DNA from 3 places in the Paraburkholderia sp. BGA-UO-ETr-F12 genome. Region 3 is predicted to be linked to each of the others. Evidence: predicted binding sites of a transcription regulator. Region 3 holds the regulator's gene; each other region holds the start of a gene.
What was found. The regulator LexA, encoded in region 3, represses DNA repair genes until DNA is damaged. The targets are predictions, from matches to a motif close to ACTGTATNNNNATACAGT.

Region 1 (4,354 bases), on a different contig from region 3:
CGTTGAACGTTGTGTCCATGGTGCATCAGCCGAACAATCCGTGAAGGAACCACCGCTGCTCTTCCTCCGCGTCGCGGCTGCTGACACGCTCGCGGTATATCCAGTAGCAGCTCTGGTCGTCCGCCTGCGCCACGAAATAGTCGCGCGTTGCGAGTTCGCCATCGAACCAGCCAGCTTCGATACGTTCACCGGGCGACACCATCCGCAGCGGAGACCCATAGAAGGGACGATGCTGACGCATAAGCAGCCGCACCGGACTGTCCAGCATCCAGGTGGGTCTTGGCAGACCGAGCGGAAGTGGTTCCTGCTTCGACCTGAGCGTCACCGGCACCCAGCGGTTGGCGACCTCCGGGCGATGGTCAGCGCTCGGCGCGGGACGCAGAACGTTGTCTTCGCCGAGCCGCGCAACGAGCAGCTCAAGAAGACGTGCGTGGTCTTCCTTTGAACCTCCCGGTTCCGGGAACAGCGTGTCGGAAGCCGGCGCCGCAGACTCCACTTTTGACGCATCGAGCCGCAGCGCGATTACCGGAGCAGACAGCTCAATCCGGTGCAACCGCTCCTTCAGTAGCCTGACGAGATGCTCCTCCTTCCATGTCGGCTCGCCCAATGCGATGTCGATGGCCGTCGGCTCCACAGCGTCGCGCCCACGTTCATGTTCGAGCAGCAGCCTTATAGCCGTGACCGCCAACTGCTTGGCGCAAAGCCAGCCGCACAGTTGCACAATGAGTCGATGGGCACCGAAGGCTGCGCCGTCCGCATCCTCAAGGCGGTCAGGCATTTCGATACGTGCGGAAAAAGTCGGTGGCAATTCTAGCCAATCAAAGATTTCGGGCGCGGTGCCAAATGCACGGTCGAGCGAGTCGAGCAGATGTTCACCACATCGACGCTGCAAGCCGGCGCGTGGCAAACGCCTGATGTCAGCGATGGTCTCGCAGCCAAGTCCGGAGAACCAGTCTCCGAACGGACGAACTTCTGGAACGGCCATCATCGGTAGTGCGGCCAGTCGTTGCTCGAGCGATGAGAGCTTGAGCGCGCGGCGGTTCCCGAACTTTGCAAGTAGCCATGCACCCTGGCCGGTCGGCGCAGCGCTGATGCGCGCGGTAAGCCCAAGTGTTCCGAGAACAGTCTTCGCTTCCCGGCACAACGCGAGCAACCCGCCAAAGAGACGCAGACTCGCGCCGACCTCCACCACGACCGTCGCTTCGTCAAGCAATGCGACCTCAGGTGAAAAGCGCATCAGGGCGATACCCACCTCGCGCTGTGCCGCCGCCTCCCTGGCGGCGTCGCGTTCATGCATCTCCGTTTCCGGCGACAGTGTCAGCACGCCACCGCGCTTCATTCCGAGGCGCACGCCTGCTGCACGTGCCGTGCTGTCGGTAATGACCACTTTGTCTTTCTCCAGGACTGCACTTCCGTGGGCAGGCTCAGACGACCACTTCGGTCGAAACACCTCGAGCGGCAACTTCGGCAAGTGGACGGCGAGAAAGACGCGCATGTCGGGAAAGCAATACAGGTGTGGGTTGAAGGGGAATCGACAGAGGCTCTGCGCGTGCTGGCCCTCGTCGTTTCACGATGTCGACGGTCAAACCGTCGGCCGATGGTCTTAAAGCGAGCCGCAACACGGCGGGCGATGAATCCTGTGCCGCTGCCAGAGGCCTGACCATCACGAAGAGTGTTTCGGATGACTGCGCCGCCAAATGCAGGCGGCGCAGCGATGAGGCCTGCGCATATTGCGCCCAGAAGATGAGCGCACCGCAACTGCCTGCCCGCAGAATCTGCTCCGCCGACCAGAGCGCATCGGCGGTCTTCTGCGCTTTCACCCGCAATACCTGGTCAATGGGAAGCCCGATGTAGCTGAGTCCGAGTCCGTCCGGGGTATGCGGCGGCTGAACGAAGGCGACAGGCCGATTGCCCGCGGCACTCAGCGCCGGCCGCAGCAGCCGCAATTCGCCCACGCCGGCTTGCTGCAGCATCAGGTCGACAAGGGCACCGACCGGCCACCCCCCACCGGGAAGCTCGGCGGACAGCACGGGATAGCCGGTCTCAACGACCCGCCCACGGCCACGCGCGAGCTGGGACGCACGCCACAAGGACGGGTGTATCTCTTCGGCCGTGACGGTAGCGCTGGACATGGGGCGTCAAAAAACCTGTATATTTATACAGTATCGTACACGCAAATTCGTAGGCGTGAACTGTCACTTTTATTTGAGAAACGACGGCCGTGCGTCATCTATCGCTCGGCCTCATGTCCTGCTTCCATTGCTCAGAGGAGGTTCCACCATGAGAGCAGATGAATGGGTTCGGGAGGCCGAACGCGAATCGAAGCTTGTTGATGCCCTGTATAAGGCGCGTCATCTTATTTCGATGCACAACGGCATGACCGTCCGATGCGACGGCGAAGAATGGGCACTTGATTTTGGCCAGGAGTTGATGACGATTGATGCTGCGTTGAAGGCCGCTGGAATTAACATTCCGCGTCTACGGCAGTAGGCTAGTTTTCGGGCGCACTCTGTCGCTTGCCAGCGCGGGTAAGTTCAGAGTTTTCTCGGCCCTTTAAACAATCTCGCTCAACTCACTAGCGCAGGTGTCGCGGTCGAGCTGTCAAAGGCTCGACTCGTGTGACTCAAGGATATCAACCCCAGTATCCGTCACCACCTGTCGAAACCGTCACAGTCTCAATGAAGAGCGGCATTTGGCTCTTACCGCATTACTGGAGACTCGACATGGCTGAGAATTCGCATAAACCCGGTGAAATCGTGAAGACTTCTGGCATCTATGCGGTCGTTCACGAGGACGGCAAGGACACCTTCGAAGTTACCTGCGTCGAGAGCGAGCATTTTCCGCCCACTCGCCGGGGGAAAGGGGTGCATTATGAATTAAAGTACGCGGCAACTCATTCTCACAAGCATAGCGAACTGCAAGGGACAGAGGCGCGCTAGTTATCGATGCCGTGGGAGCGCGTGCCCGCCGCAAGGCGCCGCAGGCTCCCCTCGCCGGGAGAAGGCTCCTGTCTGCGATAACTCATCCCGGGTACCTTAGCGACGGCGCGTGGGGCAGACGAAGCAAGCAGCGCGGAGGGATGCATGAAAACTTCTGCAATCGACTGTCTTAGACCCACCCAGCTGACCCACGGTATGCGCGAGATACCCGCCAAGACAAAAATCTACAGGTCGCTCTCAACCTGTCGGCGCTGTCTGAGACCGACTGCTGGCTCACCATGGAAAACAATCGCTGGGCCTATCCCTGTGACACCCGTGGTCAGCGGGTGCCGTCCGACGAAATGTGCCAGCATATCTGGGAATTGGACGCTGACGAGTTTCGCAGTCTATCTACGGCAGTACGGGATGCGGGCGGCTATAACAAGACGTCGGTTCCGCTGGAAGAATTTCTTGGGCCGACTTCTCCCGACACCCGATAGCGACGCTGCTTTCGACAAGCTGGTAAAGGAAGGCCCAAGCTATAGCCAAGAGTAAGCGCGGACCGCCCGGCTTTAAGGGGTTCAGGTCGAGATGGCGATAGTCGAAGCCAACTACACGCGCTGTTGGGTTAAATGTGATGTGCACCCGACAATTGGATTAGTTGGGTTTTGTCTTTCGGTCCAAGCTGCGTCGGGTTGTCTGCTCGCTTGCGTTCAGACCGCCTTCGGATGTAACGCGGACATCCTATTCCGCCGAATTGCGGCTGTCGTTTCGGCGCCCAGCAGAAATACGAACGTGCTGGGTATGGGGCGCGCAACGGTCTATCAACACATCAGGGATTTACGGGGCACCGCCGCGTAGACATTGACCGCGCCAGCTATCGCGGCTGACCGACGCAAATAAGATGCGAATGCACTTCTTGGAAAAGCCGATGGGATTCTAGGACACAGCAACCGTCAGGCTGACGTGTACCGCTGCAGTTTGTTGTGCTGCCGCCCCGGGATCAGGTCTGTTCTGCGCGATTATCGGTCGAGATGTCAGCGCAGTCACTCAGCGACAATCAGACGAGCCGATCGTGGCAACGAATGCAATTGCGGCAAAGTTAAATGAAACCACGGCGACTGCTGGCTTGAAACTTGAGCTACTCCGTGCATAAGTCGCTCCCCAAGCTGAGGATTCACCCCAAGCATCGCCCGTGTTTGAGACCATCGACGAGAGAACGACATTCTAGGAAATCCAATCATCTTGACGCTCGGCAGTCGAATCGCACTTCGACCGGCAATGTTCAAGGTCGAGCTGAAGAACTCGGGCGCAGAGCGTAGTTTGAAGCTCTCCCGCAGACGCCTCGCTCGATGACTATCTTCTTCAGCTCTGGCTACACGAATGCACCAGTTTAAGCGCGTTATGTCTTACACTGGGGATTGGGACATAACTGT
Region 2 (4,354 bases), on a different contig from region 3:
GGCAAAACGCCGTGCCGGCCATAGACCAGAGGCACAGGCGGCGCGCACTGTGGTGTTCATCGTTCAAACGCTCTTCATTTGATTCTGCAGATTCTGGAAGGCTGGAACGTTATAGCCCGAACGCCACAGCAGACAGGTATCGACCTGCCCGGCAGGCAGCGTCTTCAGACCGGCTGGAACCTTGGCTAGCTCAAGGACGCTTTTCGGCAGCACCGTGACGCAGGCGCCGGCGGCAACGCACGCGATCATGGCGTGGTAGGAGCCCATTTCCTGGACTTGCCAGCCAGGTGAATCAGGAATGCCGAGCAACTGTTCCGCGATGGCGCGGTACGAGCAACCCTGCGCGAACGCAGCCAGCGACCGCGTTCGGATTGCCCGAGGGGTGTCAGCGGACGCCTCACTGGTGGGGGCCAGCAACAGCAGTTCTTCAAGCCACGCTTTTTCGGCGACCAGACCCATATCCGCCAGTGAGGCGTCATCGCCCGCTGCGGGCGGCAAGGCCAGGAATGCACAGTCCAGCCTCCCGGTGCGGACCTGTTCCAGTAGCTGGCGGGACGGGCCCGTACTCACTTCAAGCCGTGTGGCCGGGTAGCGGGCATGGTACGCAGCGAGCACGGCGGGCAGACGGCTGGCGGCCGTACTTTCCATACAGCCCATGCGCAGGACGCCGCCATCGAGACCGCCCGTGACGACATTGCGCGCCTCCTCTTCCAACGCCAGCAAACGCCTTGCATAGTCGAGAAAGCGCTCGCCGGCCGTCGACAGGCTGAGCCGCTTACCGCTGCGCACAAAAAGCTCCACGCCGACGTCCGCTTCCAGTTGCTGAATCCGCGTGGTCACATTGGACTGCACCCGGCCAAGGCGGCCTGCCGCGCGTGTGATGCTCAGTTCCGCTGCCACGATGCAGAAGATATTGAGCGACTCCAGATCCATGTTTATCTCTAAAATGAAATGATAGAATGATTTTATTCTCAATTAGAGAATTTGTCGTCGCCACCGTTCAACCCGTTCCAGAACAGGAGTCGCCATGAACTCGCTAAACCCTTTCATTGCACGACTTGGCGTTGCGTTCCCCATCATTCAGGCGCCGATGGCGGGCGTCTCCACGCCGCAACTGGCGGCCGCGGTTTCCAATGCGGGTGGACTGGGGTCCCTTGGAATCGGTGCGAGCACGGCTGATCAGGCGCGCAAAATGATCGAGGAAACGCGCAGCCTGACGCGTGAGCCGTTCAATGTGAATGTGTTTTGCCATGCGCCCGCAGAGCGCGATGCGGCGCGTGAAGCAGCATGGTTGCGCTACCTGGCGCCGCTGTTCGCGGAGGCGGGGATTGAGCCTCCGGCCGCGCTCAATGAGATCTACACGACCTTTCTGCATGACGATGCGGTGTTCGATCTGCTGATCGAGCAGCGTCCATCGGTTGTCAGCTTCCACTTTGGTTTGCCGTCCGTGGATCGCATCAAGGCGTTGCGCGACGCGGGCATCACCACGTTGGCCAGCGCCACCAACCTCCGTGAAGCAGAACTTGGCGAGCAGGCTGGCGTCGATGCGATCGTGGCGCAAGGGATCGAGGCCGGCGGCCACCGCGGCATGTTCGACCCGGACGCCGTCGACGAACAGCTAAGCACCGCCGTGCTGGTCCGCTTGCTGGTGCAGCGAACGAAGCTGCCGGTGATTGCCGCGGGCGGCATCATGGACGGTCAGGGAATCAGGGCGGCGCTGGACCTCGGCGCGGCTGCCGCGCAACTCGGCACCGCTTTCATTCTGTGTCCCGAATCGGCCGCCAATGCCAGCTACCGTGCCAATCTCAGGAGCGAGCGGGCGGCGGCCACCCGGTTGACGAGCGTGCTGTCCGGCCGGCCCGCACGCGGCATGGTCAATCGCCTCATCGCGTTCGGTGAATCGTTGGGCAGGCCTGTGCCCGCCGCGTACCCGGTCGCCTACGACGCTGCCAAGCAATTGAACGCGGCTGCAGCGAAACTGGGCAACCATGAGTTCGCGGCGCAGTGGGCGGGGCAGGGCGCGCCGCTGGCGCGCGAGCTGACTGCCGCGCAACTGGTTCAGACGCTCGTTCAGGAATTGCAAGGCTGATGGCGATGCGGTGAGGCGTTAACGACCAACGGCTGATATCGGCGCACTAGTCCTGAGTGGCCACATCGGTAGCGTTGGCCTGTACCAGTGCGCGCGCAAGCAGGTACACGACTGGCAAGTCGTCGTCGTCACGTCGCCAGTCGATGGGTTCGTCGAGATCCATCCCGGACAAACGACTGTCGCAAAACCGGACAAACGTTGAGCGCACCGCCTCGTTGTGCCTTGCCAGGAACCCCCGATTCTCGAAGACCTGTTCGTCGATTGTCAGCAGTGTCCGCCACGTCGGCAATTGCGCGCTGCTTGAGTAACGGCGACGGCCATTGTCGAGGTGACGACCCGCGACCGTGGCAATGATTTGCTGGAGATCGAGCGACGCGCTGCGGAGTGCGCGTTCGAGGGCGACCGGATTGATGTCGTGGACATCCCGATCAGGAGCAGCGTCGTTAATCATCTTGTTATCTTCCTGAAGACTCGCAGCATTAACGTTGATGTTTCAACGACACCTGGTTGCGCTCTGCCAGCAGCAGACGGATCTGCGCAAGATAGTTATCGCCAACCGTACAGTCGGCCACGGGTCGGGGCTGTTGATGAGGTGTTGGCGGACGTACGCCGAGATAGCGGCACACGGCGGACAGGTACGGTTTGCCGTTGCCTCCCAGATGTCGCGCAGCGGCAGCTACGCGCACGTCGCCGACATGCTTGCGCAGCCAGGCAAGCGTTTCGCGATCACCGTCGTTCAAGATGCGGATGAGCTGGTTCATGACCGATCCTGTATATAAAAACAGTACTGTAAATTTATACAGTATTTGGCGGGGATGCAAGTCAATTTTCGCGAGGGGGCTTTAGACAGACCTGACGATGACGCGGGATTCGCTGGCGGAGCTCCCGGCGCCGCTGACCGCGCTCGGCGCCGTGACGACCGACGATGGCCGACTACAACCTGTCAAAGCGCACGGACGTGTATGTGATGGCGAGTCCGCAGAAGGCCGTGAGCGCGAACAGCGGTAGCGCGCCGTGAGGGCGGCGACGCGCGCTTGCAGCGCTGCTGGCGATTTCTGCTCAGGAAAGTATCTGATCGATGACCCGCTGATTGCCGAGTGAATTTTCCAGGGTGAAAGCCAGATTCGCTTTCTGTCCGAGCACCGTGCTCGCAAAGTCTTCAACCATCAACTGATATTGATCGACCTCACCGAACTCAATGGTGCGTGTTTGAGCTGTTTCATCGGAGCGAAGGCGAATTTGCGCCGGGCCATATGTGCCCGGATTGAACGGTGCGTCAACGCTTAACCAGCCTTTGGTTCCGTGAAAGATCATGTGCTGCCGGCGCGACAGTTGCGTGCCGCAGTAGAACGTCATCGAGAATCCTGGGAACGCGGCCGTGCATCGCGCGAACCGGTCTGTGCCGAAACGGGCATCGAGCAAAACCTCTGCCTGGATGCGAACCGGTTCAAGTCCTGTCACAAGACGCGTGGTTACGACCGGGTAGACGCCGATATCGCGCACACCCCCGCCCCCGAGTGCAAGATTGTTCTTGAGTGCGTTGGGATCGTCGTTGAAGTAGGTGAAGGAGCCTTCGATCAGCGTGAGTTCGCCAAGCATTCCCTGAGCGAGGCTGTCGCGAACAAAAGCCCATTGAGGGTGATGCGCCACCATGAATGCTTCGCCGCATACAAGGCCGGTTTTGTCACGCAAGGCGATCAGCTCAAGCACCTGGTTGGCATTCATTGCAATCGGCTTCTCGCACAGCACGTGTTTGCCACCGAGCAGGGCTTTCTTGCACCATTCGACGTGACTGGCCGTTGGCAGCGGGATATAGATTGCGTCGACGTCTTTGCTCGCGATGACCTCGTCGTAACTGGTCAATACACGGTCGATGCCATGCCTGGTCGCGAAAATCTGGGCGCGGTCACGATCGCGGCTGGCGACGGTGATCACCTGGCCGTTGGACGAGCGTTGGATAGCCGGCACGACAAAGTTGTCGGCAATCTTTGCGGCGCCCAGTACGCCCCAGCGAATTTTTTCAGTCATTTTTGTCTCCGTGTGTTCGTGTCGTTTAACGCAGCGCGGTCAACAAACTGTCTGCAGACGTTCACTGCAGATGGCGAGTACTTCGCCGGGCTCGCGTTGCCACCAGTTTTGCGCCGAAAAAATTTCGGTTTCCACCAGACCTTCGTATCCGGCGCGTTCGACGCACGAACGCACCGACGGTAGATCGACGACCCCATCGCCCATCATTCCGCGATCCAGCAGCATGTCTTTAGTTTC
Region 3 (4,354 bases):
CCGACCTGGCGTTGGATCTGAAAGCGGAAACGCACTTGCTGTCGGTGGTCGACATGCGCTCGAGCATTGCGCAAAGCGCCGGCCTGCTGACCGATGTGGCCTGCGGCAGTTTCGAGAAAACGGCCCGCGACATTCTGCAGGAAGGCGTGGACTGGCTCACCGAACGCGGCGTGGCCGCGCAAGGGCATTTTGCGTTTGGCCATCCGATCGACGAGATCGCCAACCTCGCCAACGAACTGCATGTCGATCTCGTGGTGGTCGGCCATCGTTGCCGAACCGGTCTGTCACGATGGTGGATGGGCGCGGGCAATACGCCGCTGCTCGATCGGATCTCGTGCAGCATTCTGGTAGCGTGCTCTTCCGCGCAGGAGCAGCAGCAAGCAGAGGCGGCCTGAAGCAGGGCGGGATTACGGCGTAGGGCCGGTGAATCTGGCTGAGCGGGGCAAACGGGTCATTTGAGCCGAGCGCTCGCTTGTTCAGGGCGAGCGCATCAGCCAGATTGTGATTCGTTCGGCCCGGTTACGTTCGCCGGATGCGCCCTCCGGACGATCACTCGTTCAGATCGACCGCAGCCAGCTTCCAGGTGAATAAACCTTCGCGTTGCAAGATTGCCGAGTAACGCGCATCGCCGGCACCATGCTGATATGTGACGACGAACTCGTTGAGGCCGCGATAGCCCGCCGTGGTTTGCGGCGGTTGCGGTGGCGTCGCGTTGTTCTCGCTATGGGTTGGGCCGTTGGTTGTGCTGTTGGCCGCGTCGTTGCCCGTACTACCCGCAACAGGCGGGGCTGGTTCCGGTGCAGACCCAGACGCGGCAGGAGGAACCGGCGGCCGTTCGCCCGGGTTACCGCGCGGCGGCATGCCGTTCAGCAAGGCCGCCACGCCGTCGGGTGTCGCATAAGCGTCGACCAGTGGACCGATCAAGGCCACGCCGATCATGGCGCCAATCGCTGCGAACGGATTACCGCTGCCATGCCCGTCGAGCCTGCGCGTGAGCAGGCCGGTGACCTGCTGTTTCAGGCTCTCGCGCAACGCGGGAAAATCGACGTATTGATTGACGGTTTGCGCATCACGTGCGTCCGCCGCGCGCTTGAGATTATTTAGAGCTATGTAGGGCGACGCATATCCGAACCCTAATGCGGCGATCACCACAATCACAATCAAAGTGACGATCAGCGGCCGGGTGGCGCTACGTTTGGTGCGAGTTGAAACTGCCATCGAGCGGGACTCTCTATCAGGTGTCATCTAACGTGGACCGCGGCCACGTAAAAACGATCCCATGCGATGCATGGAGGCAGCCGGTTGCAGCCCACCCGCCGTGCAGCTTATGCCTCGAACACCGCGCCGTGCACGTTAGCTTCGTCGGCAATGCAACGATCGATCATGCGGCACACGGCGTCTACCGTGCCGACCATGATCAGCCGCGACGGCCCATGATAGACGCGCACCGGCGCACGGCGCGCGGGTTCAGCCGTATTCAGCCCGGAATTCAGTGACACGCGCGCAAAAGCCGGCAACGAGGACGGCAAACCTGCTTCTCCGCCCGGTGCGTCGAACAGCGATAGCGATGGAGTGCCGGCCGGGGACGCATCGATTAGCGAACAGGGCACCAGCTTGCGCAGATGGCGCAGACGACCGAACTGGCGAAAAGGCAGCAGGCGGGCAAGGCGTTCCATGAGTCTCTCCAGGCGATTCAACGTTGGGGCAGCTTTGGGTTGGCGCACGCGCAGGGCTTAGAACTCACCCGGGCGGATCAGGCCGACGGCGATACCCTCGAGCGCAAATTCCGCGCTGCCGGTTTCAACGAAGATGTTGTCGTAATCGGGGTTCTCGGCGATCAGCTCGATACCGTTCGGCCGGCGCTTCAGGCGCTTGACCGTCACGTCGTCGCCAAGGCGCGCGATGATGATCTGGCCGTCTTTAGCTTCGCTTTTCTTCTGTACCGCGAGCAGGTCGCCGTCGAAGATACCCGCGTCGCGCATGGACAGCCCGCGTACTTTCAGCAGGTAGTCCGGCTTGCTCGAGAACAGTGCCGGGTCGCACGCGTAATGCTGCGAGATATGTTCCTGCGCGAGGATCGGGCTACCCGCCGCAACGCGGCCGATCAGCGGCAGCGACAGTTGCATGATGCTGGCGTGCGGCAGCGTGAACTGGTACGGCGAATCTTCGGCGCCCCCAAGCAGGCGAATGCCCCGCGATGCGCCGGCCGCCAGTTCGATCACGCCCTTGCGAGCCAGCGCCCGTAAATGTTCTTCTGCCGAGTTGGCCGAGCTGAAACCCAGCTCGGCGGCGATTTCCGCCCGTGTGGGCGGGAAGCCGGTGCGTTCGATAGCCCGGCGGATCAAATCGAAAACCTGCTGCTGACGTGCGGTAAGTTTGGTCATGGCGCCACTGTATGTATGAACAGGTGCCTGTATTTTTATACAGTATTCCGCGCAATTCAAGCTTTACTTTAAGTTCGTGCCTTGGGGTGCCGCTCCAGCGCCGCAAACGGACGCCACAACACCCGTTTTCGTGCCGCAACGCCTTATCCGGCCGTCGTTACCACTTTTGCGTATTAAAGAATGAAGAAACATTATTTTTAATGATGAAAGCTCTTCGATAGACTGCCCTTCGAGTTGGGGCTCATGTGCACGTGACCGCGACGCAAAACAACACCACACGCTGTTTCAGCGGACCACCACGCGGAGAAAGTTGGCATGAACCATCAAGGCACGGGGCTGGCAGGCAAGACCAGAAAATTGATTGCGGCGCTCGCTTTCGGCGCAGTCGGCACGATGACCGCGGCCGGCGTCGTGACGCAGGCGCATGCAGCTGACACGACGCTGCTGAACGTGTCGTACGACCCGACACGCGAGTTGTACCAGGATGTCAACCAGGCATTCGGCAAAGAGTGGAAGGCGAAAACGGGCGAGACGATCACCTTCAAGCAGTCGCACGGCGGCTCGGGTGCGCAGGCGCGTTCGGTGCTGGACGGTTTGCAGGCGGATGTGGTGACGCTGGCGCTCGCCTACGACATCGACGCGCTGGCCAACAAGGGGTTGATCGACAAGGGCTGGCAAAAGCGCCTGCCGGACAACGCGTCGCCGTACACGTCGACGATCGTGTTTCTGGTGCGCAAGGGCAACCCGAAGCACATCAAGGATTGGGACGATCTGATCAAGCCGGGCGTGTCGATCGTCACGCCGAATCCGAAGACTTCGGGCGGCGCGCGCTGGAACTATCTGGCTGCATGGGCCTATGCCGAACATCAGCCGGGCGGCAACGACCAGAAAGCGAAGGAATTCGTCGGCAAGCTCTATAAGAATGCCGGTGTGCTGGATTCGGGCGCGCGTGGCGCGACCACCAGCTTCGTGCAACGCGGCATCGGCGACGTGCTGATCGCGTGGGAAAACGAAGCCTTCCTCTCGCTGAAGGAATTCGGTCCGGACAAGTTCGAGATCGTCGTGCCGTCGGTGAGCATTCTGGCCGAGCCGCCGGTTGCGGTGGTGGACAAGGTGGTCGACAAGCACGGCACGCGCAAGCTGGCCGAAGCGTATCTGAACTTCCTGTACAGCGAGCAGGGTCAGGAAATCGCGGCGAAGAACTTCTACCGTCCGCGTTCGAGCAAGGTGCCGGCCGAGCTGACCTCGAAGTTTCCGAAGCTGAAGCTGTACACGGTGGACGATTCGTTCGGCGGTTGGGCCAATGCGCAGAAGACGCACTTTGCCGACGGCGGTGTGTTCGATTCGATTTACTCGCCGCAGTAAGGGGCACCCGGCACAACGACATGCGCGGTTGAACGCGTAGTGACACCTCGCCAGAAAGCGCGCCCGCAAGGCGCGCTTTCTGGCCAGCCAGGCGGCCGAAAAGAGCCGCCGGTTTCAACCCTGAAAGAGTACTGAGCATGACGACGTTGACCTTCCGAAAACCGAGCGCGTTGCCCGGTTTTGGCCTGACACTCGGCATCACGGTGGCTTATCTGAGCCTCGTGGTGCTGATTCCGCTTGCGGCGACCTTTCTCAAGACCGCGACGCTCGACTGGCCTCAGTTCGTGCGCGCGGTCACGTCGCCGCGCGTGCTCGCGTCGTATCGCCTGACGTTTTTCTCGGCCCTCGGCGGCGCGCTGATCAACGCGGTGTTCGGTTTTCTGGTCGCGTGGGTGCTGGTGCGCTATACGTTCCCGTTCAAGCGCATCGTCGATGCGGTGGTCGATCTGCCGTTTGCATTGCCGACCTCCGTGGCCGGCATTTCGCTCGCGGCGGTGTACGCGGGCAACGGCTGGATCGGCCAGTTTCTCGAACCGCTCGGCATCAAGATCGCTTTCACGCCGGCCGGTGTGCTGGTCGCGCTGACCTTCATCGGTTTGCCGTTC

Region 1: imuA (translesion DNA synthesis-associated protein ImuA) is a predicted target of LexA. The motif match lies at 2,147-2,164, and genes of this name have one in related genera.
Region 2: AC57B6_RS35130 (CppA family protein) is a predicted target of LexA. The motif match lies at 2,876-2,893, and genes of this name have one in related genera.

What each region holds. Positions count from the first base shown of each region.
Region 1 is NZ_JCAQOZ010000031.1:43,387-47,740, reverse strand. Features, by position in the region: gene AC57B6_RS14850 (error-prone DNA polymerase) at 1-19, opposite strand, end outside; gene AC57B6_RS14845 (Y-family DNA polymerase) at 26-1,495, opposite strand; gene imuA (translesion DNA synthesis-associated protein ImuA) at 1,425-2,132, opposite strand; gene AC57B6_RS14835 (hypothetical protein) at 2,281-2,490, shown strand; gene AC57B6_RS14830 (hypothetical protein) at 2,724-2,939, shown strand; gene AC57B6_RS14825 (ParB-like protein) at 3,218-3,418, shown strand.
Region 2 is NZ_JCAQOZ010000066.1:341,057-345,410, reverse strand. Features, by position in the region: gene AC57B6_RS35145 (LysR substrate-binding domain-containing protein) at 64-933, opposite strand; gene AC57B6_RS35140 (NAD(P)H-dependent flavin oxidoreductase) at 1,028-2,089, shown strand; gene AC57B6_RS35135 (DUF2471 domain-containing protein) at 2,136-2,540, opposite strand; gene AC57B6_RS35130 (CppA family protein) at 2,569-2,850, opposite strand; gene AC57B6_RS35125 (Gfo/Idh/MocA family protein) at 3,149-4,117, opposite strand; gene AC57B6_RS35120 (sugar phosphate isomerase/epimerase family protein) at 4,157-4,354, opposite strand, start outside.
Region 3 is NZ_JCAQOZ010000019.1:2,461-6,814, forward strand. Features, by position in the region: gene AC57B6_RS07735 (universal stress protein) at 1-395, shown strand, start outside; gene AC57B6_RS07740 (DUF2939 domain-containing protein) at 550-1,218, opposite strand; gene AC57B6_RS07745 (hypothetical protein) at 1,326-1,676, opposite strand; gene lexA (transcriptional repressor LexA) at 1,734-2,384, opposite strand; gene AC57B6_RS07755 (sulfate ABC transporter substrate-binding protein) at 2,700-3,749, shown strand; gene cysT (sulfate ABC transporter permease subunit CysT) at 3,887-4,354, shown strand, end outside.